Regions from separate parts of the Sinorhizobium sp. FG01 genome, predicted to be linked through region 1. Evidence: predicted binding sites of a transcription regulator. Region 1 holds the regulator's gene; each other region holds the start of a gene.
What was found. The regulator HrcA, encoded in region 1, represses chaperone genes, less so after heat shock. The targets are predictions, from matches to a motif close to GTTAGCACTCNCNNNNNGNGAGTGCTAAC.

Region 1 (7,305 bases):
CGAGCAGGATTCGATCACGCTTTCGGTCTCCGGCGAACCGGGCACCGACTATTGGGACTATCTGAAGGACGTCGACACAATCCTGCGCCAATATGGCTCGCGCCCGCATTGGGGCAAGCTGCACTTCTTGGGCGCCGAAGACGTGACGGCGCTCTATCCGCGCTCCGGCGATTTCCGGGCGCTACGGGCGAAGGTCGATCCGGAGGGCCGCTTCCTGAACGACCATCTCCGGCAGCTTTTTGGGTAGGACCCCTGCGAGGTCGTTTGCAAGCAAGCAACGTCAAACGCCGCTTCACCTTACGCGGTCGCTCCAAACGCGGGTCGGAGGAATAGCTGCGGCACTGAGCCCGGGCAAGCAGCACACCAAAATATCAGACGCTCAATAACGACCCGTCGTACCAAACATCCTCATAATTCCCGCTAATCAGAAATCGCCATCCGGGCGGCAAAGCAAGATACTTCTGAATCTCAGGATACCAACCAGCCAAATGCCGCACATGCAGTGGTTTAAAGAAATCCGTGTCCGCAGATAGCATTTCACCGGCCCATATATACCAGCCGGTGGTGTCGCCTTCGGGCGGATGACGCAAGCCATTTATGGGCGTTTTACCATCCCAGCCGTTCAGAGCGATCCCTACCTTCATCCCTGGTGGTGAAAGGTAGTAAGCCGTGCCGTATTTCGCGCAGATTTCTTTCTGCGCATTTTCGACTGCGTCGGTCAGGTCCAACCTCCTCCGCCCTCAGGCGGCAGGCGTCTCGCTTTCCGCGGCGGCGACCTTCGGGCCACCCTTGGCGACGCCGACCATGGCCGGGCGCAACACGCGCTCGCCGATCGTGTAGCCGGCCTGGACCACCTGGACGACCGTGTTGTTCGGAACCTCGGCGTTCGGAACCTCGAACATCGCCTGGTGGAAGTTCGGATCGAATTTCTGGCCGGTCGGGTCCAGCTGCTTGACGCCGTGGCGCTCGAGCGCCGCCAGCATGGAGCGCTCGGTCATCTCGACGCCTTCGATCAGCGCGGCGAGGCCGGCATCGGCGGATTCCCTTGCTTCGGCCGGAATGGCTTCCAGCGCGCGGCGCAGATTGTCGGAGACGGCCAGCATGTCGCGCGCAAAGCCGGCGACGGAATAAGACTTGGCGTCCTTCACCTCGCGCTCGGTGCGCCGGCGCAGATTGTCCATCTCGGCGGCGAGGCGAAGATATTTATCGCGCAGCTCCGCACTTTCGGCCTTGGCGAGCTCCAGCGGGTCCGGCGCAGCGGCAGAAGTCTCGGCCTCCGGCTTCTCCACCGCGTCCGGCGCGGCGGCCTTTGCAACCTCTTCCGGCGCTGCGGCCTCAGCTCCGTTCTTGTTCGTTTCGTCGGTCATGACGGTCTCCGAATGTCTTGTCTTTGGCGTGTTCGGCATCATCAAACCAGCGGAAGTCGCTTTGCTTGAACGTTCTGTTGCCTGGATTTGAAGCCGATATCGAGGTTTGAGCCCGAAAAATCAAGGGTCCAATCGGTCTATTCGTCCAAAAGGATTCGCTCAGCGCGACAGTCGCGACATGAGCTGGGCGGTGTAATCGACCATGGGCACGATCCGGGAGTAATTGAGCCGCGTCGGGCCGATGACGCCGACGGCGCCGACGATCCGGTCGTCGCTGTCGCGATAGGGTGCGACGATCAGCGACGATCCGGAGAGCGAAAACAGCTTGTTTTCCGAGCCGATGAAGATGCGCACGCCCGGACCGCTTTCGGCAAGATTGAGAAGCTCGATCAGGCTGTCCTTCTTTTCGAGATCGTCGAACAGCATGCGCAGCCGCTCGATGTCCTCGCTTCCTTCCAGGCCCTCGAGCAGGTTGGCACGTCCGCGCACGATCAGGCGCGCCGGCTTCTCGTCGCCCTCGCTGCCCGACCAGATCGCAAGGCCGCGCTCGACCAGGTCCTGCGACAGCGCGTCGAGTTCGCCGCGCACGGTCTTCTTGACCTTTTCGAGCTGGGCGCGCAGTTCCGGAATGGTCTGCCCGGCAAGATGGGCATTGACGAAGTTCGCCGCCTCGGTGAGCTGCGCGCTGGTGACGCCAGCCGGCAGCTCGATGATGCGGTTCTCCACCTGGTCGTGATCGCCGACGAGGACCGCAAGCGCCTTGGTTGGCGCGAGCCGGATGAATTCGACGTGTTTCAGCACCGGATCGCTTTTGGTGGTGATGACGAGGCCGGCGCCGCGGGACATGCCGGAAAGCATCTGGCTTGCCTCAGTGAGAAGACTTTCGACCGGTTGGTCCCGCCGCACCTGCCGCTCGATCGAGGTCCGCTCCTCGGTGGAAAGCTTGCCGACCTGCATGAAAGCATCGACGAAGAAGCGCAGGCCTGTCTGGGTCGGCAAGCGGCCCGCACTGACATGCGGCGAATAAATGAGCCCTAGATCCTCGAGATCGCTCATCACGTTGCGCACCGAGGCGGGCGACAGCGACATCGGCAGGAGGCGGGAGAGATTGCGTGAACCGAGCGGCTCGCCGCTTTCCAGATAGGTTTCCACGATGCGGCGGAAGATCTCGCCGGAGCGCTCGTCCAGCGTCGATGCGATCCCCTGCTTTTGAGGGTTGCGCAGTACCATGTCACTCCATGCAAACAACCGTTCGTGTCGCCGAAGAATATAGTGATCCGCCGGGGCAATGGCAAAAGGGAAAAATCACCGTCCCGGCCCGATATCAGGCGGTTCCCTTTGGGGGCGCCATGATCTAGAAGGCTGCTGAGAACACAGGAGTTGAAGATGCGGCCATCCGGCAGAAAAACCGACCAAATGCGCAAGGTTTCCTTCGAGCGCAATTTCTCCAAGCATGCGGAAGGGTCCTGTCTGGTGCGCTTCGGCGACACGCACGTGCTCTGTACCGCGAGTCTCGAAGAGAAGGTCCCCGCCTGGCTGCGCAACGGCGGCAAGGGCTGGATCACGGCGGAATACGGGATGCTGCCGCGGGCGACCGGCGAGCGGATGAAACGCGAGGCCGCCGCCGGCAGACAGAGCGGCCGCACACAGGAGATCCAGCGGCTGATCGGCCGTTCGCTCCGGGCCGTCGTCGATCTGCCGGCGCTCGGCGAGCGGCAGATTTCGATCGACTGCGACGTGCTCCAGGCGGATGGCGGCACCCGAACCGCCTCGATCACCGGCGCCTGGATTGCCCTGCACGACTGCCTGAAATGGATGGAAGCGCGCAACATGATCAAGGTCGAGAGGGTGCTCAAGGACCATGTCGCCGCCATTTCCTGCGGCATCTTCGCCAACCAGGCGGTGGTCGATCTCGACTATCTGGAAGACTCGGCCGCTGAAACCGACGCCAATTTCGTCATGACGGGCAGCGGCGGTCTCGTCGAGATCCAGGGAACGGCGGAAGGAAAACCCTTCAGCGAGGAAGAGTTCGCAAGCCTGATGCAACTCGCCAAGGACGGCATCGCCGAGCTCGTGGCGCTGCAGAAGCAGGCGATCGCCGGCTAGCGGTAGGCGGGGCGCGCGCGCCCGCTTTGGCTGACAGAAGAGAGGATTGGCATTGGCTCCGGCTCTTGAAGGCATCCTCGAAACCGCACTCTATGCGCACGATCTGGATGCGGCCGAGGCATTCTACGGCAACGTGCTCGGACTGACGCGAATCACGCGGGCCGGCAACCGCCACGTCTTCTTCCGTTGCGGCGACGGCGTGCTGTTGATCTTCAATCCGGCGGAAACGGTGAAGCCACCCGCGGCCGGCGCGCTGCCGGTGCCGCCGCATGGCACGCAAGGCAACGGGCACATGTGCTTCCGTGTCGCGGCGCAGGCGCTCGATGCCTGGAAGGCGAAGCTGGAGGCGGCGGGAGTTGCAGTCGAGGCGGATGTCCGCTGGCCGAACGGCACCCGCTCCTTCTACTTCCGCGATCCGGCCGGAAACAGCCTTGAATGCGCGGAACCCGGCCTCTGGGCCATCGATTGATGACGCTTTGAACGTTTGGACGGAACGAAACTCGAATGCGCAAACTGGTTGACAAGACACTCGTGGTGGCAAGCCACAATGCCGGCAAGATCCGCGAAATCCGTGACCTGATCGGACCGCTCGGCTTCGAGGCAAGATCGGCCGCCGATCTCAATTTCATCGAGCCGGACGAGACCGGCACGACCTTCGAGGAGAACGCGACGATCAAGGCGCTCGCCTCTGCCAAAGCCTCCGGCCTGCCGGCACTTTCGGACGATTCGGGCCTTGCCATCGATGCGCTCGGCGGCGCTCCCGGCGTCTACACCGCCAATTGGGCGGAACGCGACGACGGCAGCCGCGACTTCGCGATGGCCATGGAAAAGGTCGAAAAAGAGCTCAGGGAGAAAGGTGCGACGGAGCCGGGCGAGCGTACCGCCCGCTTCGTCTCGGTGCTCTGCCTTGCTTGGCCGGACGGGCATGTCGAGCTCTTTCGCGGCGAAGTCGAAGGCTACGTCGTCTGGCCGCCGCGCGGCACGAGCGGCTTCGGCTACGATCCGGTCTTCCAGCCCAAGGGCTACGCCACCACGTTCGGAGAAATGAGCGCCGAAGAGAAGCACGGCTGGAAGCCGGGCGACGCGGACGCGCTCTCGCATCGCGCCCGCGCCTTCAAGCTGTTTGCCGAGACCTGCCTCGGCGCCTGAGAACGAGAATGATCCAGACGGCCCCGCTTTCGGCAATCGGTGACGGCATGGACCCGGGCTTCGGCGTCTATGTACACTGGCCGTTCTGTGCCGCCAAATGCCCCTATTGCGACTTCAACAGCCATGTCCGCCACCAGCCGGTGGACCAGCCGCGCTTCGTCGCCGCCTTTCTCCAGGAGATGGCGGCGATGCGGGCGCTGTCAGGCCCGAGAACGCTGACCAGCATTTTCATGGGCGGCGGCACGCCGTCGCTGATGGACCCGGCGACCGTCGCCGCGATCCTCGACGGCACAGCGAAGCACTGGCATGTGCCGGATGGCATAGAGATCACCATGGAGGCCAACCCCTCGAGCGTCGAGGCGACACGTTTCCACGGCTATCGTTCTGCCGGCGTCAACCGTGTCTCCCTCGGCGTCCAGGCGCTGAACGACCGCGACCTGAAATTCCTAGGCCGGCTGCATGATGTCGAGGATGCGTTGAAAGCGGTGCGGCTGGCGCGCGAAATCTTCCCGCGCATGTCCTTCGACCTGATCTATGCGCGGCCGGACCAGACAGTCGACGAATGGGAGCGCGAGCTGAAGGAGGCGGTTTCCTACGCCGTCGATCATCTGTCGCTCTACCAGCTCACCATCGAAGAAGGCACGCCCTTCTTCGGGCTGCACAAGGCCGGCAAGCTGATCGTTCCGGATGGCGAACAATCGGCGGTGCTTTACGAGGCGACCCAGGAGATCACGGCGGCGATCGGCATGCCGGCCTACGAGGTCTCCAACCATGCCCGGCCGGGGGCGGAAAGCCGGCACAACCTCACCTATTGGCGCTATGGCGACTATGCGGGGATCGGACCCGGCGCCCACGGGCGGCTTACGGTTGGCGGCAGCAAGATCGCGACCGCAACGGAACGGAACCCGGAGGCGTGGCTGCGCCTCGTCGAAGAACGCGGCGAAGGCATCACCGAACAGGAGCCGCTCGACCTGGAAGCCCAGGCCGACGAATTGCTGCTGATGGGCTTGAGGCTTCGGGAAGGCGTCGATCTTGCCCGCTGGCAGAGCCTCTCCGGCCGGGATCCGGATCCGGAGCGCGAACAGTTCCTGATCGATCACGGCTTCGTCGAGCGGCTCGGCAATTCACGCCTGCGCTGCACGCCGGCCGGCATGCTGATCCTCGATGCGGTGGTCGCCGACCTCGCCTGCTGACGGCTGGGAGGAAGCGGAGCGCGGATTGCCCCTCTCCTCGCATGCGGCGCAGGCGGGGAGAGGGGACTGATGGCGACGCGGCATAGCCCTTCGCCCCGCCTGCGGGGAGCCGGCAGGCGGATGAGGCTCGTCAGCTCTTCTTCACCGGCGCGACTATTCCCCAGGTGACTCCAAAGGGATCGCGCAGCTGACCGTAATAGTCGCCCCAGAAGGCGATCTCCAGCGGCATCGTCACCTCCGCCCCCGCCGCGACGGCCCGCTCCCACCAGAAATGGGCGTCGTCGACGAGGAGGTGCAGCACAAACCCCTCTGGCGCCTTCCAGGGAATGCCGAACTCCGGGAAGGGGTCGTTCAGCATCAGCGCGCCGCCGTTGATCGTCAAATGGCAATGGATGAGGCGCTTGCCGTCCTCGGCATATTTTCGGTCCTCCTCCTTGGCGGCAAAGGCGCGGGCATAGAATTTGGCGGTCGCGTCCGCATTCTCGACGTTGAGATAGGCGATAACGCCCGCCATCGGCGGATGCGGGGGCGCGTTCCAGTCGATCTTTGATGTGGGCTCGAGATCGACCGCCGCCTTGAGGCTGCCGTCCATGTAGAAGGGGACGGATTCGTGCTGGTGGGCGATCTTCCAGCCCTTGTCGGTGCGTTTCAGGCCGAGTGTCTGGCGATACCAGAGCGCGACTTTCGATCCGTCCTGCTTCTCGCCGGAAAGATGGGCCAAGGACGTGGCGAAGGCGACGTCGCCGCTTGCGGAAATGTCGAGCTCCTGTAGCCGGTAGCCGAGCGGTCCTCTCCAGGTCGAGAACCATTGCTCAAGTCCATCGGCGTCGGCGTCCGAGCCCTTCAGCGGCGGCGCCAGCGAAAAGACGAGACAATCCTTGGTGCCATGCGAGAGGACGCGATCGGCATCCTTCTGGCGCAATGCCTCCGCCCAGTCTTCGATCACCGCCCGAATCTCCGCGGTGCTGCTGCTCTCGGTGCTGGACATATTCCGTCCTCCGCTCAGAGTTTTGCGACAAGGGCCGCGAGCTGGTCGGCACACTGGCCCCAGCCCTCGTGAAAGCCCATCTTCTCGTGGGCCTCGCGATCGGCGACGCTCCAGTGGCAGGCGCGGGCGGTGTAACGGGTCTTGCCGCCCTCCTCCTCGAAGGTCAGGATCGCCGTCATGAAGGGCTTTTCGGAGGGCTTCCAAGCTTCCGTATAGGCGTCGGTCATGACCAGCTTCTCGTTCGGCACGACTTCGAGATAGACGCCCTGGTTGGGATAAAGCTCGCCCTCCGGCGAGCGCATGACGAAACGGTTGGTGCCGCCCGGCCGGACATCGAGCTCCGCTTCCGTGATCGTCCACGGCAAGGGCGCGAACCATTGCTTCAGCAGCTCCGGATCCGTGAAGGCGCGATAGACTTTCTCACGCGGCGCGTCGATCAGGCGGATCAAAATCAGTTCGCGTTCGTTGGCGACGTCGGCTGCTGCGGTCATTTGCAATTCCT
Region 2 (7,305 bases), on a different contig from region 1:
AGGCGGCTACCGTCTTTTCCGAGTACCTGGCTATCCTTCTGAAGGGGCTCAACCAGAAGGTTTTCGAACACGACGGCCATTATCAGAAGATACCTCCGACGGCGGTTTCGCTGCGGACCATCCAAAAGCCGACTCCGCCGATCTGGATCGCGGCCGGATCGGCGCGCAGTATGAGGCGGGCCTATCGTGAGGGCCACAATCTGTTCGTCACGGCATTTCACAACGGGTTGGACGCCTTGCGAACGCTGCGTGATAGCATCGAGGAGGCAGCGACCTGCGAGAGGAAAAATGTCACGAAAGCCAAGATATCACTGCTGCGCTGCTGCTATGCCAGTGACCACGAGGCGGAGATCAACAGCTATCTCGACAACGCCCGCTTTCAGCGCCGGCTATCTGAAGCGTTGCAACAGCGCCGCCAGCAGAGCCAGGACGGTTATCTACTTGAGGAAGTCCCGACGAAACAGGACCTCTCGTTCGAGAGCATGCGCGAGAACCTGCCGATCGGTAATGTGAATCGGGTGATCGATCGCCTGCTTGAAGAAATTAGTGTGCTGAAACCCACTCAGATTGCCGTTCAGACGCAATTGGGCGATTTCGACCACAAGACGATGCTGAGGCAAATTGAACTTTGGGGAGACAAGATCATCCCTGCGATCAACGCGGTCACGCCCTAACGGCTCGGCCGAGACTCCATGCGGCCCAGCTCAACGTAAGTGGTGATAAAGGGCGTAGCAGGCATAATTCAAAAGCAACTTCCAGCGAATGTTCTGTCTGTCTCCCCTGTGGACTTGGACGGCTTTGTCGTGCGCGCGGCTAGACGGCAGCGAAGGCGACCGAAGGGTTATCCGACCAGCTCGGGTTACCCTGCATGAATGTGGCGGCGGCTGCCTTGATTTCGAACAATTTGTATTACTAATAAAGAATGCTGGCAATTTGGGATGGCAACCATCCACGTTATGGATAGATGAAGCATGCGGTTCAAGGGCCTTGATCTAAATCTCCTCGTCGCGCTCGATGCTTTGATGACCGAGCGCAACCTCACGGCGGCGGCGCGCCGCATCAATCTCAGTCAGCCGGCGATGAGCGCGGCCGTTGCCCGGCTGCGCAGCTATTTTCGTGATGAGCTGTTTGCAATGGCGGGGCGCGAATTTATCCCGACGCCGCGTGCGGAAGGGCTCGCCCCCGCGGTGCGCGAGGCTCTGCTGCAGATCCAGCACTCCATTGTTTCCTGGGAGCCGTTTAAACCGGCCCACTCAGATCGCCGCTTTAAAATCGTGCTCTCCGATTACGTCACGCTCGTGCTTTTCGAAAAGGTGGTGGAGCGTGCGGCGCGGGAAGCTCCCGGCGTCAGCTTCGATTGTCTGCCGGTTGCGGACGACTTCGAGGAGCTACTGCGGCGAGGCGAAATCGATTTTCTGATCATGCCGGAAGCGTTCATGTCGCAGCATCCTCACTCAGCACTGTTCGAGGATAAATTTGTGTGCGTCGGTTGCCGCTCCAACAAGCAGCTGTCGGAGCCGCTCACATTCGAGAGGTACATGTCTATGGGCCACGTTGCGGTGAAGTTCGGAAATACGCGGTTGCCCTCGTTCGAGGAACGGTATTTGCTCGAGCATGGTTTCAAGAAACGTGTCGAGGTCGCAGTGCAGGGTTTCAGCATGATCCCGCCCATGCTGTTGGGCACTGAGCGGATAGGAACCATGCCCTTACGGTTGGCGCAGCTTTTCGCAAAAACAATACCCCTGCAGATCGTCGAGGTTCCGCTGCCACTTCCCCCGTTTATCGAAGCAATCCAATGGCCCGCCCCACACGATAGTGATCCGGCAAGTCGTTGGCTGCGTGAGATGCTCGTAGAGGAGGCGTCGCGTATGGTCTCGCCGCGTGCCCAGGAACCTCTGGATCCGTGCTTTAGTCGCGTCATTCGCTAAATCCGCCGCGCGATGAGGCGCTGCTCCCGACAACTGCGCCTCCTCATCGCCCGCCTTCCATGAAGACGGTGTTGCCGCCGCCTCTTTTGAAATCCTCGACATTGTTTCCTCGACGCAAGGCGGCCTTCTGCCCAAGTGCCGGGCGAGCCAACTGGTAGGTTAAGCCGCTTCTCAATCGACCAGGGCTCGTATGGCCTCTCGATGTCCGTGTGAGCCAAGCTCCATCGGTTGGCTGCGTCACTTTAGCACTCTCGACCAAAGAGTGCTAAAAACTCTTGAATTCAGTTTTCAACTGAACCAGAATCAACCGCTGCCAGTAGCCGGAGCGGCCTTGCCCGTCCGCAGTGCATTCGTCCGGCGAAGAGCATCGTCGATTGATTTTATCCAGGAGGAAGGCATGAAGTTCCAACCGCTTCACGATCGCATTCTTGTCCGCCGCGTCTCGTCCGAAGAGAAAACCAAAGCCGGCATCATCATCCCCGATACAGCCAAGGAGAAACCACAGGAAGGCGAGGTGATCGCCGTCGGCCCGGGTGCTCGCAATGAGCAAGGTCAACTCGTCGCGTTGGACGTCAAGGTCGGAGATCGCGTGCTCTTCGGCAAATGGTCGGGCACGGAGATCAAGATCGACGGCGAGGACCTGCTGATCCTCAAGGAAGCCGACGTGCTCGGCATCATCGAAGATTTGGGCGCGGATAAAAAGGCCGCCTGAGAGCTGCCACTGACCAGAATTCAGCGAAGGAGTGAACCATGGGTGCAAAAGACGTAAAATTCCATTCCGATGCCCGAGATCGCATGTTGCGCGGCGTCGATACGCTTGCCAACGCAGTAAAGGTGACGCTGGGGCCAAAAGGCCGCAATGTCGTCATCGACAAATCGTTCGGCGCCCCGCGCATCACCAAGGATGGCGTTACCGTGGCGAAGGAGATCGAGCTTGAGGACAAGTTCGAGAACATGGGTGCGCAGATGCTGCGCGAGGTGGCCTCGAAAACGAGTGACATCGCCGGCGACGGCACCACGACCGCGACGGTGCTCGCGCAGGCGATCGTCAGGGAGGGCGCAAAGGCCGTTGCTTCCGGCATGAACCCGATGGACTTGAAACGAGGCATCGACCTCGCCGTCGACACGCTCGTTGCCGAGCTGAAAGCCAAAGCGCGGGAAGTTTCGAAGAATGAGGAAATCGCCCAGGTCGGCACCATCTCGGCAAACGGTGATGCGGGCATCGGCCGTTACCTCGCCGAAGCAATGGAGAAGGTCGGCAATGACGGCGTGATCACCGTCGAGGAAGCCAAGACCGCGGAGACGGAACTTGAGGTGGTCGAGGGAATGCAGTTCGACCGGGGTTACATCTCACCCTATTTCATAACCAACCAGGATAAGATGCGGGTAGAGTTCGAGGAACCCTACATCTTGATCCACGAAAAGAAGCTCTCCAACCTGCAGGCGATGCTGCCTGTTCTCGAAGCTGCCGTACAATCGGGCAAGCCGCTCCTCATCATCGCCGAGGATGTCGAAGGCGAGGCGCTTGCCACCCTCGTCGTCAACAAGCTGCGCGGCGGACTGAAGGTCGCGGCCGTCAAGGCCCCTGGCTTCGGCGACCGGCGCAAGGTCATGCTCGAGGATATTGCAATCCTCACGGCAGGCACCGTGATCTCCGAAGACCTTGGGATCAAGCTGGAGAACGTCACGCTCGACATGCTCGGCCGCGCCAAGAAGGTCTCGATCGAGAAGGAGAACACCACGATCATCGACGGCGCCGGCACCAAAGCCGACATCGACGGCCGCGTCGCGCAGATCAAGGCGCAAATTGAAGAGACGACGTCCGACTATGATCGCGAGAAGTTGCAGGAGCGCCTCGCCAAGCTCGCCGGTGGCGTCGCGGTCATCCGCGTCGGCGGCTCGACGGAAGTCGAAGTAAAGGAACGCAAGGACCGCGTTGACGATGCGCTGCATGCAACCCGAGCGGCGGTCGAGGAAGGCATCCTGCCGGGTGGCGGCGTGGCGCTTCTGCGTGCAGTCAAGGCTCTCGATGGCGTGCAGACCGTCAATGACGACCAGAGGGTCGGCGTCGAGATCGTTCGCCGCGCCATCGAAGCTCCGGCGCGCCAGATCGCGGAAAACGCTGGTGCGGAAGGCTCGATCATCGTCGGCAAGCTGCGCGAGAAGGCGGAATTCTCCCATGGCTGGAATGCCCAGACGGGGGAATTCGGCGATCTCTTCTCGATGGGCGTGATCGATCCTGCCAAGGTCGTCCGCACCGCGCTGCAGGATGCGGCCTCGATTGCCGGCCTGCTCGTCACCACCGAAGCGATGATCGCCGAGAAGCCGAAGAAGGAAGCTCCGCCGGCAATGCCGCCCGGCGGTGGAATGGACTTCTAGTCCCGCCTGCAGCCGCGTTCCGCATCTTCGGCTAGCCGAGAGCTTCAAATAAGGTTGTTCGGCCCCGCCGGGGTCGTTGGTATTTCCAGCGACACTCGACGGGGCTGAATAAAGCCGCTGCACTTGTCGCGCGGGGGCAACATTCAACGCCGGCTTGTCTGTGGAAGTCGACGTGCCGCAAACATTCGGCTGCATGACCCGCATATTTTGCCTCAAGGCCTGAGCCCCGTGAGCATAAAACAGTTGAGCGGCCGGCATCTCTAGCGCGTCCCCATCTCGGAGGGAACATTTGAGCGAACTCGACGAAATCAGGGCAACACTCAGGTCTAGCCAACAGAGAACTTTTCCGCGGCAGATACGGGAGTTCGGGCTGGATCTGATCGTGCGAGAAGGCGTTTTTCCTCCCGAAGATTTCCAAAGTTGGCGTTGGTTTAGCGAGAACTTCCCTCCATTCGCTCGAAAGCGGATCTTGGAAATCGGCTGCGGTTTCGGTCTACCAGGTCTCCTCTTGGCAAAGACCGGAGCGCTGTCGTTGCTAGCCTGCGATATCAATCAGCTGGCTGTCGCGAACACCTTGGAGAATGCCGCAAGAAACGGGATTGAAAATGTCGACGTCATCGAAAGTGACATCTTCAGTAATATTCCTCCTGGAAGGAAGTTCGACATTATTTTTTGGAACTACCCCTGGAATTTCGTTCCAGCACAATTCGAATTTGTCGATGACATTGAGCGTGGAGCATTTGATCCCGGCTACGGCCAGCTCGAGAGATTTCTGTCGGAGGCTCAAGCATTTCTTGCAGAAGGAGGCAAAATCCTTTTAGGATTCGGCATCAATGCCCGCGATGACCTTCTTGAGCGAATAGTGGCTGCGAATGATCTCAGATCGGTGATTGTGAAGTGGGGGCCGGGCCCCAACATCGACTTAGCTTACAGGCTGTTCTCAATTCGCAGGAGCGCGACAGCATATGGTTTCCGGCCCTCACGTGGACTGCACTAGCCACATTTCGCCCATCGCCTCGGAATTACGGTGACGCAAAGATCCGGATCCATGACGCGACGCTCAATAAAAGGACCGATCTCTGTCTACAATCGGATATTGACTCCAGCGGCGCTTCTGCGAAGTTGCGGTTTGCGCAAGTGACCTACCGCTTCCGCTACCGCTTTTTAGGTTCAGGTTAAAGCTTACCTGCCGCCGGACAACGGCATCACCGAGCACGAGCTGCTGCAGAAACGCATCACGCGCATCGACGGCCGGTAGGCCAGGGGAAGCCCTCGGCGACGACGGGCGGGCCTGGAGACGACGGCAGAAATGGCGGAGGCGGCGGAGCGCGCCCCGCACCCGTGAGAAGTCCAACGCTTGAGGATCACGGCTCCACCGCACCTCCGTTTGCAGCCATCAAGGGGCAGGCACCAGCATATGCGGAGAAGCGTGGACTTATCAGCCTTGACGAGACGGCGAGGGCGGAAATTACGCCGATTGCAGAGAAAATCGCCGCGTGATGTCCGGTCGGGCACCTTCTCAAATCGTATATTTTTGAGTGGGTGATTTTCCCAGAGGCCGCCATCGAGCGGCCTTTTCTCTTTGGGGCGCTGCCGAACCGCGGACGTTTAAATTCGCGAGGTCGCCGGGACTGCCCCAACCCTAATATCTCCACCTCGGAGAGCGCTTCGCATTGTAAAGCAATTCAGAAGCCGTGGCGAAATCGCCAAAGATGAGGGTTAGCCGCCGTTCTTCCTCCTGGCACAAGCGTTGCCGGCGGCAAAAATCGTGAATATTCCACACCTTAGTAACAGCATGCGTGGAAAGTTTATCGGCTTCGACGCGTACAACCATCCTTGCTCCTCCCAAAGCGATGGCGCCACACTATTATACTAAGGTATAATGAAGCAAGAATAAACGTAAGTATTACTTAGTGCCGTAAGTATTACTTATTGCCTGACGCCCACCCTCCCGTGGCGACGGGCGATCGTGCGGCCGCTCTCCTGCATGGCGGGATAGAGCGGCCGCTTGTTGCTTAGACGATCAACTGCACGATATGAGCGAACGGCGTCATAGCCCATTTTCCGCTGTGATCCTTCGCCGTTCCGTAGATATTAAGTCCCGGCCGACCGTGAACTCTGCATGCATGGTGATCTCGTTAAGGTCGAGAGCATGGCCCTGAGTTCGGTCACATGGTTGCCTGATTTGTTCGCTGATTAGATCCGCGAGCGCCTGATTGAGGACCATGGCCATTTGAAGCCCTAAGTTTCCTTCGCATCATACACGAACGTTAGCCCTTCAGTCTGTTGGCCGCCTTGTCCGCAGCGTCCCGATCGCCGCCATGCTGTTTGATGATCCGTCGCGCATCCGCGGCATTGATGCCGTGCTTTTTCGCGAAGTATGCAACTTCGTATTCTTGGGTGCCTGAGACCAGGCGGCGATCTGCGGCGGTTTTCGTTTTGTCGTCTGCCATCAGAGGTCCTCCTTCGTTGATCGGAGGACAGCGCAGAGGGGAATCGTAGGTTCCCAAGCCTGTATCGGCCGAGTTCCCCCGCGCACGGATGCGCATCGCTAATCCTGGCGGGTTAGAGAAGCATCTTCTGTTCCCACGCTGTATCGATTCCGTTCGTACCTATTTCAGCTATTCATGATGCATCGTAGGCCTCATGCTGAATGACATTCGCAGCGAAGGGGCGGAGGAATACCGACGCCTCTACCGAACCGCCCGCTGGCGCGGGTTGCGTGAGCAACAGCTTGCCTGCCGACCTCTTTGTCAGTGGTGCTTGGAGCTCGAGATTGTCGAGCCGGCCACTGAAGTTCATCACCTTGTTGCACGCATCGCGGCGACCTCGTTCCGTTCTGGTCAGGGCCTTTTCTCAGCACCTGCGGTGTGACGAGTTGGCGCAGGCACGCGGCCAGGAGCTCTACGAAGTTCTGAACACCTCGCAGGGCGCCCAATGGAGCCGCTCGGCATCGTCATCTCGAGCCTGGCGAGCGCATCTACCTTGGCCTCGATCT
Region 3 (7,305 bases), on a different contig from region 1:
GTGGTCCTTCACCGAAGCTTCGCCGGACGGCCGCAACATGTTCCGTTCTCCTTCGCCGGACGAGGTGATGTCGGCTGCATCGCAGGTCCTCCATTGAGCGTGAGCGGCGGTGCCGGCCCGCCCTTCGGAACCGCTCCGGACAAACAAAAAGGCCGGGGTAAACCCGACCTTCCTCATCACCTTCCGCCTTTGCCAGTCCATCCGTGGTCAATGGCGAGGTGGGTTCTTCCTAGACGCTGTTCGTGACAAGTGCATGACGAGCAACCGAATACGCGATCGATTGCCGCGACAGGGAAGATCGATGCGCCGATACGATCCGTTTGAATGCAAGTTGGAACGTTAGCGCTTTCTAAAGAATTCATCGACAAGATGTCTATATGCGCGGCTTGCTACTGTTCATTGTTGCGTTGGCTGGTTTCTGGGCGATCGACCGGATCGCCTGCGAGGGGCGATACGGCCGCGCGGCCTGGCGCGAAGCAAAGCAGCAGGCCAATTCCGTTCGCTATCAAGTGGAATATTGGGTCGACGATATCGTCAGGCTTTAGCCCCCGCCGATGGCAGAACCGGTTGCAACAGAAAAGGCCGGGCTCGCCCGACCTTCCTCATCACCTCTCGCCTTTGCCAGTCCATCCGTGGTCAACGGCGAGGTGCATCTTTCCTACCCGAGGACCGTGACGATCTCGTGACAGCGGTTGCAACAAGCGCTGATCGGCTGCAATCGGTCGCAAGAGAAGGCGGGCGTGAAAGGATTGTGACCCTTACGATGTCAACAATGCTGTTCGGCTGCAAAAGGTCGACTTTTCTCGATCGAGCCTCGTAAAGAATCGCGAAGCATCCTCGTAGGAGAAAAGCGCAACTTGGGCAAAGCTCGGGCACGAAAAAGGCCCGAGCAGGCCACCGCCTCTCGGGAATCGCTGCCGAAACGTGAGGATTGCGCCCAAGCCCGTCGAGGGAAACCCCACGGTTCGGACAGTCCATATCCCACCTCGACGGAGCCAGACTCCGTCTGCGCCCATCGAATACAAAGCTAATGTGTCCGCGAGAAATAATCCCGAAGGACGCTCCACAAACTGATCGCGCTCCGACTGTAAAGCCCTATGGAAAAAGGCAGCCGAAATGTTTCGAGGGGATCAGATGGCGAGCCAGCTGCTCGGATGGTTGGTCAACTCGGGAAAGCGTTAGAAGCCTTGAAATCCGATCTGTTGGCGCCGATATTTTCTGCACTTCTTTTTCATCCGGTGTGAATGCGAAAGGAGGACATCATGCTTAACCCGGAACTGGTTTGGATGACGCCCGTCATCGTTCGCAAAAAGGACGGGACCCCGCAGGTCTTCGCCTGCGTCAACGATGCGCTTGATTTTCTCGAAGAGGACCTGGCCCTCCATCGAGGTGGAAAATACAGTCGAGCCGTTCAAACGTGCCGCCGTGCTCTGAACCGAATGACCCCAGTGGCCATCGCGCGCGAAGCGTTCATTGACGCCTGCCGAGATGCGGGCATGGCAGCGAGCGCGGATGCAATGTTCGGCGCGAAACCCGGTGCTGGCGGTCAACACTCGCTTGCCTAAAGGCTGGAGTCGGGGCACGCTTCCAGGCCCCGACCTATCGAGCAGCAACCCATGCGACCCGTCACCACGTTCTGAATGGCCCTGTCGTAAGGATTGCCCTAACCCCGCGACTACCGTCTCGCCTCGCTCCCGGGAATGTCCGGAAGTGCACGTCCGTCCAAACAAGTAATCAAGTCCGTCTTGAAGATTAATTTGCCCAAGATTACATCGTCTTACGCAGCGTGCGCAGCACGCGGAACAGCGTCAACAAGCTTCATTCGTGGCTCGGGCTCTGGTTGATCGTCTCGCCCTGCTGCAATTCGCGACACGCGCCGCTTCTGAAAGGTACGGCGCTTCGGCCACAGCCGGTTACTGCTCCCCTCAAACTAGCGGCTCCTGTCGTCCACGACGATGTAGTTAAGTTTCTGTCTTTCCGCATAGGCAATGGCGGCCTCGCGGGATGGGAAGTTCGACCTGAGACAGCGTGTCACTCCTCCGGTATAGCCGATGAGATAGTCGATGACCGGCGGGTCTTTCCGTTCGAACACCAGCAGCCAAGGTCGCCTTGAGAGGCGCGCTGACGTCATCACGGAACGTGACGGACGAAAGATGCGTGCTACCGGGTCACTGTTTGGTTTTAGCCGGTCCTCAGCCGCCGGATGCTGGCTGTCGCCGATCTGCTCCGCGAATTTCCGATCATCGCTACGAGAGCTTTTCCTGTCGAGGAACGGCGTCCCGTCATGAGATAGGTTGTCGTCACCAGAATAGCCGGCCGGGCAATCGACCCGGCCGGCGGCGACGGTACTATTTGGCTTTATCGATGCTGATCCGCTTGACGTTGGCTCGCGCCTTCACGGTCTTAGGCAGTGTCACCGAGAGCAGGCCGTTCCTGAACGTTGCGGCGACCTTATTCTCATCGACCTGGCCACCAAGAGCCAGCCGCCGTTCGAAGCGCCCGTAGTAGCGCTCTGTGAACCGGCGGCCATTGTCCTCCGTTTCCGATTTCTTCTCGCCGCGAAGCGTTAGCACACCATCGTCCAGCAGCACCTCGACATCGTCTGGATCAATCCCCGGCACCTCCGCTGTCACGCGGATCTCGTTGTCGTTCTCCTCGATCTCCACTGTCGGCCACGAGCCATTGAAGGACGTCGCAGCACCGAACAACGAGGGCTGGCCAAAACCGCGGAAGACGTCGTCAAACAGCCGGTTTACATTGCGGTGCAGCGAAAGGAACGGATCTAGGTCATCGCCGCGAAAGGCGCTTGGAACCTGGCTGCTGCTACGATTCCAGGGGATCAGGTCACGTACATTCATGGCTTCATCCTTTCTTCGGTTTCGTTCACTCCTTTTTTGCGCTCTCTCCCGGCCCTCGCCTTCGAAAACAGCCGAGGCTTGAGCGGCGCGCCGGTTTAGGCTGCCTTGTCGCCTTCGATCTGCTTCGAAGCGGGCTTGGTCACTTCGGTTTGGATGGTGATCCGATGTGGCTTCATCTCCTCAGGGATCTCCCTCCTGAGATTAATGACAAGCAACCCGTTTTCGAGCTTTGCGCCCTCGACAAAGACATGATCGGCGAGTTCGAATTTACGCGCGAACGGCCGTACGGCGAGCCCCTGATGGAGGTACTGTGCCTCCTCATCCTTGGACTTGGCGCCGTTGACCATGAGCATGTTCGCCTCATGGGTGATCGTTAGGTCGTCTTCGGCAAATCCCGCTACCGCGATTTCGATTCGGTAGGAATCTTCGCCAAGTTTCACGATGTTGTAGGGCGGCCAGTTTTCAGCGTTCAGACTGGCGTTTTCCAGCAGATCGAACATGCGATCGAAGCCGATGCTCGACCTGTAGAAGGGGGTAAAGTCGAGGCTTGTTCTCATAGCTACATCCTCCGTAGAGCAACATAGATACGAGGAAGCGCCAAGAAGCTCGGCGCTCCCTGACCTGGCCGACCCCAATGGGGCGTCGGCAGAAATGAGTTGGGGATCCCACCGCGTTACGTCAAGGGGGTGGCGGGAAATGAAGCTATAAATTCATGGGATTAGCACTCACATGGATCGAGTGCTAAAAAATTGCGCCGCCCTCTTGAAACTCGAAAAATCAGAAACCAGATCGATTGGCGCGATGCCAAAACATCGTGCGTCCCGCGTCGGATTCGAGCCGGATGCGGCGCGGAGGAGCTTCTAAGAAATCTGTTTGTCCACGAGGTGAGCGACATGACGTTCCGTCCCCTGCATGATCGCATCCTGGTCCGCCGCATTGTAGCCGAGGAAAAGACGGCCGGCGGCATCATCATCCCCGATACGGCGAAGGAAAAGCCGCAGGAAGGCGAGGTCATCGCCGTCGGCCCGGGCGCACGCGATGACAGCGGCAAGCTCGTCGAGCTCGACGTCAAAGCCGGCGATCGCATCCTGTTCGGTAAATGGTCCGGTACAGAAATCAAGCTCAATGGTGAGGAGCTTCTGATCATGAAGGAATCCGACGTCATGGGCGTGATCGAGAACGAAGCCTCGGCGAAGAAGGCCGCCTGAGAGCCGGGCCAATTGGAGGAGTAGAAAAAATGGCTGCCAAGGAAGTGAGATTCCATACGGAAGCCCGCGAGAAGATGCTTCGCGGCGTCGACATTCTCGCCAATGCGGTGAAGGTGACGTTGGGCCCGAAGGGTCGCAATGTGGTGCTCGACAAATCGTTCGGCGCTCCACGGATCACCAAGGACGGCGTCACCGTCGCCAAGGAGATCGAGCTTGAGGACAAGTTCGAGAACATGGGCGCCCAGATGGTGCGCGAAGTGGCATCAAAGACCAGTGACATCGCCGGCGACGGCACCACCACGGCAACGGTTCTCGCCCAGGCGATCGTCAAGGAGGGAGCGAAAGCCGTGGCCTCGGGAATGAACCCGATGGACCTCAAGCGTGGCGTCGACAAGGCGGTGGAGGCTGTGGTCGAGGAGCTGCGCAGCAATGCCCGCAAAGTCACCAGAAACGATGAGATCGCCCAGGTCGGCACCATCTCGGCCAATGGCGACACGGAGATTGGCCGCTTCCTCGCAGAAGCGATGGAAAAGGTCGGCAACGAAGGAGCGATCACGGTCGAAGAAGCCAAGACCGCGGTCACGGAGCTCGAAGTCGTGGAGGGCATGCAGTTCGACCGCGGTTACCTCTCGCCCTATTTCGTGACCAATCCCGAAAAGATGCGCGTCGAGCTGGAGGAGCCCTATGTGCTCATCCACGAGAAGAAGCTGTCCAATCTGCAGGCGCTGCTTCCGGTTCTCGAATCTGTCGTTCAATCCGGCAAACCGCTGCTGATTATCGCCGAGGACGTCGAGGGTGAAGCGCTCGCCACGCTCGTCGTCAACAAGCTGCGTGGCGGCCTGAAGGTCGCTGCAGTGAAAGCGCCTGGTTTTGGCGACCGCCGCAAGGCCATGCTCGAGGACATCGCCATTCTGACCGGCGGTACTGCGATCTCCGAGGATCTCGGCATCAAGCTCGAGAACGTCACGCTCGAAATGCTCGGCCGCGCCAAGAAGGTGGTTGTCGAGAAGGAAAGCACGACCATCGTCGACGGCGCTGGTTCGAAGACGGAGATCCAGGGTCGCGTCGCCCAGATCAAGGCGCAGATCGAGGAGACCACCTCGGACTATGATCGCGAGAAGCTGCAGGAGCGTCTCGCCAAGCTCGCCGGCGGTGTTGCCGTGATCCGCGTGGGGGGCTCGACCGAGGTCGAAGTCAAGGAACGCAAGGACCGCGTCGATGACGCAATGCATGCAACGCGGGCGGCTGTCGAGGAGGGCGTGCTGCCCGGCGGTGGCGTCGCTTTGCTGCGAGCCGTCAAGGCCCTGGACGGCGTTCAGACCGAGAACGCCGATCAGAGGCATGGCATCGAGATCGTGCGCCGTGCGATCGAAGCGCCGGTGCGCCAGATCGCCGAGAACGCGGGTGCCGAAGGCTCGATCATCGTCGGCAAGCTGCGCGAGAAATCCGAATTTGGCTATGGCTGGAACGCCCAGACCAACGAGTTCGGTGACCTTTACGAGCAAGGTGTGATCGATCCGGTCAAAGTCGTTCGAACCGCGCTGCAGGACGCCGCTTCTGTCGCCGGGCTGCTGATTACCACCGAGGCAATGGTCGCCGAGAAGCCGAAGAAGGAGGCGCCGGTTCCGCCGATGCCGCCTGGAGGTATGGACTTCTGACGGAAACGATGGGTTCGCGCCTCAGGGGCGCGGACCCATCGAACCATGGCTTGCCCCTCGATGGGTGAAGCGTTCGAACATCGGTTTGCAGCAGGGCGGCAGGAGCCCGAGATCGGCTCCAAGGAGGCCGGACCCGAGGCCCGTGTCAGCGCTCTTGGGCGTGGCGGCATCAATGTCGAGGGTTATGAGGATTTCATCCAGACCGACGCCTCGATTAATCCCGACAATTCGGGAGGGGCACTGGTGACTGCCGATGGTCGGCTGGTCGGCGTCAGCACCGCCATCATCGCGCCGGCCGGCGGCAACGTCGGCATCGGCTTTGCGGTTCCGATCGCGATGGCCTCCGCCGTGATGCAGCAACTGATCGAGCATGGCGAAGTGCGGCGCGGCCGGATCGGCGTTTCCATTCAGGACCTCACGCCGGACCTAGCCGAGGCGCTCAGCATAGAGGAGACTTCCGGCGCCGTTGTCGGAAGCATTGAGCAGAATTCGCCGGCAGCGAGTGCCGGTCTGGCGATGTCATCATCGCCGTCAACAATCGCAAAATCACCGGCTCGACAGATCTCCGCAATGGGATCGGTTTGGCTCAGGTCGGATCACAGGTCGAGATCGAATATCTGCGCGATCGGGCTCGCAAAAAGGTGACAATGCGCATTGAGCCGGCCGAGGCAAATGCTGAGGCCGATGCAACGCCCGCTCCCCTGCAGGGCGCGCAGTTCGAGGATGCGGCTGGTAATGTGGTTGTCTCCAGCATTGAAGGAGGAAGCGCAGCGGCGCGATCGGGTTTGCGCGCCGGCGACGTGATCATTGCCGTTAATCGAAAGCCCGTCGCCACCGTGGCGGAGCTCGCCGCGGCGTTGAAGGACGCCGGCGGCGCGATTGCGCTCGATCTGTTTCGCGGTGGCTCAAAACTGTTCCTGGTGATCGGTTAAGCGGCCGCCGCGCGCGTGAATGTCGAACGTTGAAGGGGAACGAGATGAGGAGCGCTGAGCCGCGACGGCATGACAGCACATGCTCAACGTGGTGCAAACGGTCTGCGATCGCATTGCGTTGTTCAGCAACGGCCGGATTGGATTCCTCGGCACCATCGAAGAGCTTGCCGACAAGATCGGGGGAGGCGCTTTCCTCATCGATGTCGAGGCCGATGGTGTCGACCTTACCGAACTGGGCACGTCGGCCGAGGGCGTGACGTCGATCGCACCCGGTCGCCACGGCCATTGGCTGGTCGAAAGCGACCGCGATGTTCGCCCGGAGCTCGCCCGCCTCGTCGTCGATGCTGGTGGTTCCCTGAAGAATTTGGACCTGCGTCGGGCGCGGCTTGACCAGGCCTACAATCGGTATGTCCGGGAGGTTGTCCATGACGCGTGAAGGCTCACCCTTCAAGGTAGCGGCAACGATTGCCTTCAAGGAAGCGGCCGATCATATGACCAGCCGCGCGGATGCATCTGATCATGCTGCTCGTGCTGCTGACCGCGATCGGCGCCGTCTATGGTGCGATTGGGCGCATCACCGCAACCACAGCCGAGGATCCTTTCCTGTTCCTGAAGCTGTTGACGGAGGCGTGCGAGCCGCTTCCATCCT
Region 4 (7,305 bases), on a different contig from region 1:
TCCGCGAGCGCAGCAGGGCGCGATTCTTTAGGCCCGGTGCACCCGCCGCTTCAGACGAAATTGATATGGCGGTCGATGTCGCTCAAGGGCCGCACGCCGGAAAGAAGGGCGCGCGCCTCCTTCTCGTCCTCCCTCATCCGCACCATCAGGGGCTCGAGCCCGTCGAACTTCACTTCGTCGCGAAGGTGGCCGAAAAAGGAGACGGCGCAGACCTCGCCGTAAAGGTCGCCGGAGAAGTCGAACACGAAGGTCTCCAGCAGCGCTTCACCGTCGCTGTCGACGGTCGGGCGGCGGCCGAAGCTTGCAACCCCGTCGTAAAGCGAACCATCCCAGCGGCGGAACCGCACCGCATAAATGCCGCTCCTGAGTTCGACTTCGGCCGGCAGGCGCATGTTGGCGGTCGGATAGCCGAGCGTGCGCCCGAGCTTCTTGCCGCCGATCACCTCCGCTTCGACCGTGTAGCGGTAGCCGAGCAGGCCGGCGGCATGCGCGACGTCGCCTTCGGCAAGCAAGGAACGGATGAAGCTCGAGGAAATGACCGCGGCGTTCTCGTCGCGGAAGGCATCGACCAGCGTCACGCCGAAGCCTTCCTGGGCGCCCGCCGCCATCAGGAAGGCCGGGCCGCCCTCGCGTCCCTTGCCGAAATGAAAATCGAAACCGGTGACGACGTGCGATGCGTGCAGCCATTCGCGGAGAATGCGATGGATAAAATCGGACGCCGAAAGCTCGGAGAAGGTCCGGTCGAAGGGATATTCGATCACCGCGCCGAAACCCATCCCCTCGAGGATGCGAGCCTTCAGCGGCGCAGGCGTCAGGCGGAAGACGGGCTGGTCGGGCCGGAAGACGGTGCGCGGATGCGGTTCGAAGGTCAGCACAAGGCCGGGAACGCCCCTGCCCTTTGCCTCGTCGAGCGCGCGGTTCAGCACCGACTGATGACCCCGGTGGACGCCGTCGAAATTGCCGATCGCGATCACGCCGCCGTGGAGGCGCTCGGGAAGCGGATCACGGGTCTCGTTGCGATGAAAAACCGTCATTGCCGTCTCCCTGTCAGGCGAGCCGGGGCATCCAGCACTTCGGCGTCGCCCCTTCCTTTTTCAGGAAGGCGGCAAGCTTCGCCTCGTCGGTGCGGCTTTCGTGCATGTATTCCAACGCGTGGATGCCGGCGCTGATATAGAGCAAATCGAAACCGGCGTCCTGCGCCCCCTTCACGTCGGTCGGCATGCCGTCGCCCACGGCGATGACCCGCGCGAGATCGAAGGCACCTCTCACCACCTTCGCTTCGGACAGCGCGGCACGGTAGATCGCCTTGTAGGGCTTGCCGGCAATGCGCGCCTCGCCGCCGAGTTCCTCGTAGAGCTTGGCGATTGCGCCCGCACAGGGGATCAGCCGATGGCCGCGTTCCACGACGAGATCGGGATTGGCACAGATGAACGGGATTTTCCGTTTGGCAAGCCCGCTCAGCGTGGCGCGGTAGTGTTCGGGGGTTTCGGTCTCGTCGTCGTAGAAGCCAGCGCAGACGATCGTCTCGGCCTCTTCCGCCGAAACGATCTCGGTGCCCAATCCTTCGAGCAAGGGCAGATCGCGATCGGCGCCGATGAAGAAAATCCGCTTCTCGGCCGAGGCGATCAATGCCCGCGTGACGTCGCCAGAGGTGACGATCCGGTCATAGGCTTCATCGGGAACGCCGAGGCCGCGGATCTGCACCTTGACACTCGGATGCGGCCGCGGCGAATTGGTGATGAGGACGACCGTCACCCCTTGAGCGCGTGCCTCGGCAAGCGCCTCGCAGGCGGAGGCGAAGGCCTGAACGCCGTTGTGAAGCACGCCCCAGACATCGCAAAGCACCACGTCGTATCGGCTGGCGATTTCCCGAAAACTGTTGATCCTGACGGCCATCCTGGCTTCCTGCAAACTCGGCTTCCCGGCTGACATCGCAAGGAAGGACCAAGAATACAAGCCTCGCCTACAGAAAAACGCCGCAGTTCCCAAGATAGGCGGCGACAAATGCCGCCAATCAGACAAGCATCAGCAACCAGCCGGCCACCGCACAGATCGCGAGCGTCTGGAAAATGCCGCGCTTCCACCAGAAAAGCGAAACGGCCGCAATGACGGTCAAGAAAAGAGCAGCAGGGTGAAGCGTCGCCGGATCCGGATAGGGAAGCGAGAGCGGGCCGCTCTCCAATCGCTCGACGCGACCAAAGAGGACATGAAGGCCGAACCAGACGGCGAGGTTGAGGATAACGCCGGCGACCGCCGCCGAGATCGCCGACAGGGCACCGGAGAGCGCCGCATTGGCGCGCAGCCGCTCGACATAGGGCGCGCCGAGAAAGATCCAGAGAAAGCACGGAACGAAGGTCACCCAAGTCGCAAGCGTCGCGCCAAGCACGCCCGACGTCAGCGCATCGACACCGATCGGCGCACGGTACGCCCCCATGAAGCCGACGAAGGCGAGCACAAGCACCAGCGGCCCCGGCGTCGTCTCCGCCAGCGCCAGGCCATCGACCATCTCCCCGGGGCGCAGCCAGTGATAGGTCTCGACCGCCTGCTGTGCGACATAGGCAAGAACGGCATAGGCGCCGCCGAAAGTGACGACCGCCATCTGCGAAAAGAAGAGGCCGATGTCTGTGTAGACATTCGGTCCGCCGACGATGGCCGCGATCAGGAGGAAGGGCGCCAGCCAGAGGGCGCCCCATACGGCAATGACTGCCGCCGCCCTCCCCCAGCTTGGCTTTCCGTGGGGGTAATCGGCGCCGATAACGGAGGGAAGATCGGGAGCCTTCGCTTGATGCGCGGCCGCTCGCCGCGCCGGCGCATGGCGGGCAGCGACATAGCCCGCGATGCCGGCCGCGAGGACCACCAGCGGAAAGGGCACGGCGAAAACGAAGAGCGCCAGGAACGCCAGGATGGCGAGCCATCGATCGAAGCCGGTTTTCAGCGCCCGGCGGGAAAGCCGGATCAGCGCCTCGATGACGATCGCCAGCACCGCGGCCTTAAGGCCGAAGAAGAGGCTCGCAAGCCAATTGGTCTCCTGGAACAGGGCATAGGCGGACGAGAGGCCCAGGATGACAAAAAAGCCCGGCATCACGAAGAGCGTGCCCGCCACCACCCCGCCGCGCGTGCCGTGTAGGAGCCAGCCGATATAGGTGGCGAGTTGTTGCGCCTCTGGGCCGGGCAGCAGCATGCAATAGTTAAGCGCGTGCAGGAAGCGGCTTTCCGAGATCCAGCGGCGCTCCTCGACGAGTTCCCGGTGCATGAGCGCAATCTGTCCGGCCGGCCCGCCGAAGCTCAACAGGCCGATCCTTGCCCAGACCTTCGCGGCTTCGGCAAAGGTCGGATGGGCGGGCGGAAGGCCCGCCGATACCTGGTCGTTCACGTCCGCTTCCCCTTGCCGCCGTGCGATACCCAATCGTGCTTCTCCTCTCTCGCATCGCGCGCCCAGCGGTAGAGCGCGTCATAGAGAGTCATCCCCGCCTCGAGCTGTTCGAGGTCGCCGGCATACATTCGGGATAGGCCAAGCGATACGGCGAGAAGACCGGCCGCTTGCGGTTCCAGCTCGTGCCTGTCCGTGTCGGCACCGCGGACGATCCGGGCGACGTGCTCGAGCGCGGGAAAGGAAAGGCGGAATTCCTTGACCATCGTGTCGAAGGTGCAATCGTCGCCGCGGTGGCTCCAGAACACGCCTTCGATGTCGAACGGCGTTGCGTCGAAGCGTTCGCCGACCGCCTCGACCTCGGCCGGCGAGACGTAGAGGAACCTGGCACGCGGATCGACGAAGCGGCGGATCAGCCACGGGCAGGCGATGCGGTCGATCTTCGGCCGGGATCGCGTCACCCACACCGAGCCGCCCGAAGGGTCGGCATTCGGCAGGCTCGCCACCGGGACGAGAGGCAGACCCGCCTCGCGCCACGCTTCGAGACCGCCTTCCAATATTTCCGCAGACGCGCCGGCGTGCCGAAGCCATGCGGCAACGCCTTCGCTGAGCTTGCCGCCGTGCTTGCAGAGCGCGACGACCCACTGTCCTTTGTATTCGTCCGCCCATTTGGGCGCATCGGCGTGCGTCCGGTGGAACGAGGACGGTACGAGATGGGGATCGGCGGTGAAATCGTCCTCATCGCGAACATCGATGAGGACGGGAGCTTTCGGCGTGCCGACCAGCCGGGCAAGTTTTTCAGGAGAGATGGAGTTGAACGAGGCCATGATACGACGTCCTTGATAGCTGTTGGACGCGAAATTCCAGCATGACGCCTCGTGGGGCATTCGCTTACCCCATAGATCCATCAAACAAAAAACGGCATTTCATGTCAACGCTCGCGGCCGGCAAAAAAATCTCGAAGCCGATCCTTGACTCGTTCGGTAGCCAGCCTTATCTCGGCGGCGCTAGCACTCTTTAAGCAGGAGTGCTAACACCCATCCACCGGATCGATGAACGATCCGCAATGTCATTTGATCGAGGGATTAGACAATGGCAAGCACCAACTTCCGTCCGCTGCACGACCGCGTTGTCGTCCGCCGCGTCGAGTCTGAGGAAAAGACCAAGGGCGGCATCATCATTCCGGACACCGCGAAGGAAAAGCCGCAAGAAGGCGAAATCGTGGCTGTCGGTTCGGGTGCCCGTGACGAAAGCGGCAAGGTTGTTCCGCTCGACGTCAAGGCTGGTGACCGCGTCCTGTTCGGCAAGTGGTCCGGCACCGAAGTCAAGATCAACGGCGAAGACCTTCTGATCATGAAGGAAGCCGACATCATGGGCATCATCGGCTGATCGGCCCGCAACCCCAACTTCCGTAATTTGAAACCGGGTGCGTCCCGGAACTTCGAAACCAGGAGCTTTCAAAAATGGCAGCTAAAGAAGTCAAGTTCGGCCGTACCGCGCGCGAAAAGATGCTGCGCGGCGTCGACATCCTCGCCGATGCGGTCAAGGTGACGCTCGGCCCGAAGGGCCGCAACGTCGTTATCGACAAGTCCTTCGGCGCTCCGCGCATCACCAAGGATGGCGTTTCGGTCGCCAAGGAAATCGAACTCGAAGACAAGTTCGAGAACATGGGCGCCCAGATGGTCCGCGAAGTCGCTTCGAAGACCAACGACATCGCCGGTGACGGCACCACGACCGCAACCGTTCTCGCCCAGGCGATCGTTCGCGAAGGCGCCAAGGCCGTTGCTGCCGGCATGAACCCGATGGACCTGAAGCGCGGCATCGACCTCGCCGTCACCGAAGTCGTCAAGGACCTGCTCGCCAAAGCCAAGAAGATCAACACCTCGGCAGAAGTCGCCCAGGTCGGCACGATCTCGGCAAACGGCGAAAAGCAGATCGGCCTCGACATCGCTGAAGCGATGCAGAAGGTCGGCAACGAAGGCGTCATCACGGTTGAAGAGGCCAAGACCGCCGAGACCGAACTCGAGGTCGTCGAAGGCATGCAGTTCGACCGCGGCTACCTGTCGCCCTACTTCGTCACCAACCCGGAAAAGATGGTCGCAGACCTCGAAGACGCTTTCATTCTCCTGCACGAGAAGAAGCTCTCCAATCTTCAGGCGATGCTCCCGGTTCTCGAAGCCGTCGTTCAGACCGGCAAGCCGCTCCTCATCATCGCTGAAGACGTCGAAGGCGAAGCTCTTGCAACGCTCGTCGTCAACAAGCTGCGTGGCGGCCTGAAGATCGCTGCCGTCAAGGCTCCGGGCTTCGGCGACCGCCGCAAGGCCATGCTCGAAGACATCGCCATCCTGACGGGCGGCACGGTGATCTCCGAAGACCTTGGCATCAAGCTCGAAAACGTCACGCTCGACATGCTCGGCCGTGCGAAGAAGGTCTCGATCTCCAAGGAAAACACGACGATCGTCGACGGCGCCGGCCAGAAGGTCGACATCGAAGGCCGCGTTGCCCAGATCAAGGCCCAGATCGAAGAAACCACTTCCGACTACGACCGTGAGAAGCTGCAGGAGCGCCTTGCCAAGCTCGCTGGCGGCGTTGCCGTTATTCGCGTCGGCGGTGCGACGGAAGTCGAAGTGAAGGAAAAGAAGGACCGCATCGACGACGCCCTCAACGCGACGCGCGCTGCCGTTCAGGAAGGCATCGTACCGGGTGGCGGTGTTGCCCTGCTGCGCTCTTCCGTCAAGATCACCGTCAAGGGTGAAAACGACGATCAGGACGCCGGTATCAACATCGTTCGTCGCGCTCTGCAGGCTCCGGCCCGCCAGATCGCGGAGAACGCTGGCGATGAAGCCTCGATCGTTGTCGGCAAGATCCTCGAGAAGAACACCGACGACTTCGGCTACAACGCTCAGACCGGCGAGTATGGCGACATGATCGCCATGGGCATCATCGACCCGGTCAAGGTCGTCCGCACCGCTCTCCAGGACGCAGCCTCGGTTGCGGGCCTGCTCGTCACCACCGAAGCCATGATCGCCGAGCTGCCGAAGAAGGACGCTCCGGCCATGCCGGGCGGCATGGGCGGAATGGGCGGCATGGACATGATGTGATAAGGCGAAAGCCTTAGCGCAGGTGATCCATCCGGATCGGAAGGGCGGCTCTCGAGCCGCCCTTTTTGCTTTTCAGGATTTCGTCGGCGAGGATTCCTTCATGCCATTCGCCTCGCTGGGCAAGCGCCGCCGGGCACCACCGGGCGTTCACACTCGGCGGCAAGCCGACGACTTCATGCCAGCGCCGCGCCTCTTGTGGAATCGTTGCTACGGTCGGAGGCACCCCCTCTGCCCTGCCGGGCATCTCCCCCACAAGGGTGGAGATCGGCAAGTGGCAATGTCCCGCCATCAAATATCCTTACATGGACTTTGCAGGTCCCTTTATTTCGGCATAGGCACGCTGGGCGTGGGGCAGAACGGCGTTTTCCAGCCAATCTCCCTCCTTGTGGGGGAGATGCCCGGCAGGGCAGAAGGGGTATCAATCCCACTCTCCCGCTTTCGCCGTTTGCCGAACGCGTCAGGCGGCCTCGGTCCTGACCCCAACGACGGAACCGATCGGCGCCGGCCGCCCGAGGAGATAGCCCTGCGCCTCGTCGCAGCCTTCGGCAATGAGAATGTCGAGCTGCTTCTGGGTTTCCACCCCTTCGGCGAGCACCGGTACCTGGAGGCTGTGGCCGAGGGCGAGGATGGCGCGAATAATCGCCTTTGCCTGGGGGCTGCCTTCGACCTCGGACATGAAGCTCTTGTCGAGCTTGATCTTGTCGAAGGGGAACGACCGCAATGTCTCTAGCGAGGAGTAACCCGTGCCGAAATCGTCGATGGCGATCGTCACGCCAAGCGCCTTGATCTCGCGCAGCGTCAACAGCGCGCGCTGCTTGTCGTCGATAATCGTCG

Region 2: groES (co-chaperone GroES) is a predicted target of HrcA. The motif match lies at 2,170-2,198, and genes of this name have one in related genera.
Region 3: CO656_RS18685 (co-chaperone GroES) is a predicted target of HrcA. The motif match lies at 3,576-3,604, and genes of this name have one in related genera.
Region 4: groES (co-chaperone GroES) is a predicted target of HrcA. The motif match lies at 4,377-4,405, and genes of this name have one in related genera.

The regions. Positions count from the first base shown of each region.
Region 1 covers NZ_NWTB01000005.1:227,537-234,841, reverse strand. The annotation lists gene CO656_RS09310 (D-arabinono-1,4-lactone oxidase) at 1-247, shown strand, start outside; gene CO656_RS09305 (hypothetical protein) at 372-728, opposite strand; gene grpE (nucleotide exchange factor GrpE) at 741-1,367, opposite strand; gene hrcA (heat-inducible transcriptional repressor HrcA) at 1,527-2,597, opposite strand; gene rph (ribonuclease PH) at 2,754-3,473, shown strand; gene CO656_RS09285 (VOC family protein) at 3,526-3,942, shown strand; gene rdgB (RdgB/HAM1 family non-canonical purine NTP pyrophosphatase) at 3,978-4,622, shown strand; gene hemW (radical SAM family heme chaperone HemW) at 4,634-5,815, shown strand; gene CO656_RS09270 (nuclear transport factor 2 family protein) at 5,946-6,803, opposite strand; gene CO656_RS09265 (SRPBCC family protein) at 6,818-7,294, opposite strand.
Region 2 covers NZ_NWTB01000021.1:1,867-9,171, reverse strand. The annotation lists gene CO656_RS25830 (LLM class flavin-dependent oxidoreductase) at 1-674, shown strand, start outside; gene nodD2 (transcriptional regulator NodD2) at 972-1,928, shown strand; gene groES (co-chaperone GroES) at 2,326-2,640, shown strand; gene groL (chaperonin GroEL) at 2,679-4,307, shown strand; gene CO656_RS25810 (class I SAM-dependent methyltransferase) at 4,597-5,304, shown strand; gene CO656_RS31060 (hypothetical protein) at 5,950-6,141, opposite strand; gene CO656_RS25795 (DUF3606 domain-containing protein) at 6,578-6,760, opposite strand.
Region 3 covers NZ_NWTB01000010.1:230,701-238,005, reverse strand. The annotation lists gene CO656_RS18715 (peroxiredoxin-like family protein) at 1-97, shown strand, start outside; gene CO656_RS18710 (hypothetical protein) at 378-545, shown strand; gene CO656_RS18705 (DUF982 domain-containing protein) at 1,263-1,565, shown strand; gene CO656_RS30845 (NADH dehydrogenase ubiquinone Fe-S protein 4) at 1,931-2,155, opposite strand; gene CO656_RS18695 (Hsp20/alpha crystallin family protein) at 2,349-2,858, opposite strand; gene CO656_RS18690 (Hsp20 family protein) at 2,954-3,415, opposite strand; gene CO656_RS18685 (co-chaperone GroES) at 3,752-4,066, shown strand; gene groL (chaperonin GroEL) at 4,096-5,724, shown strand; partial or broken gene CO656_RS18675 (PDZ domain-containing protein) at 5,869-6,656, shown strand; gene CO656_RS18670 (hypothetical protein) at 6,736-7,092, shown strand; gene CO656_RS30840 (ABC transporter permease) at 7,176-7,305, shown strand, end outside.
Region 4 covers NZ_NWTB01000008.1:255,324-262,628, forward strand. The annotation lists gene CO656_RS15620 (bifunctional riboflavin kinase/FAD synthetase) at 51-1,034, opposite strand; gene CO656_RS15625 (TIGR01459 family HAD-type hydrolase) at 1,048-1,896, opposite strand; gene chrA (chromate efflux transporter) at 2,015-3,373, opposite strand; gene CO656_RS15635 (sulfurtransferase/chromate resistance protein) at 3,370-4,197, opposite strand; gene groES (co-chaperone GroES) at 4,463-4,759, shown strand; gene groL (chaperonin GroEL) at 4,834-6,471, shown strand; gene CO656_RS15655 (EAL domain-containing protein) at 6,929-7,305, opposite strand, start outside.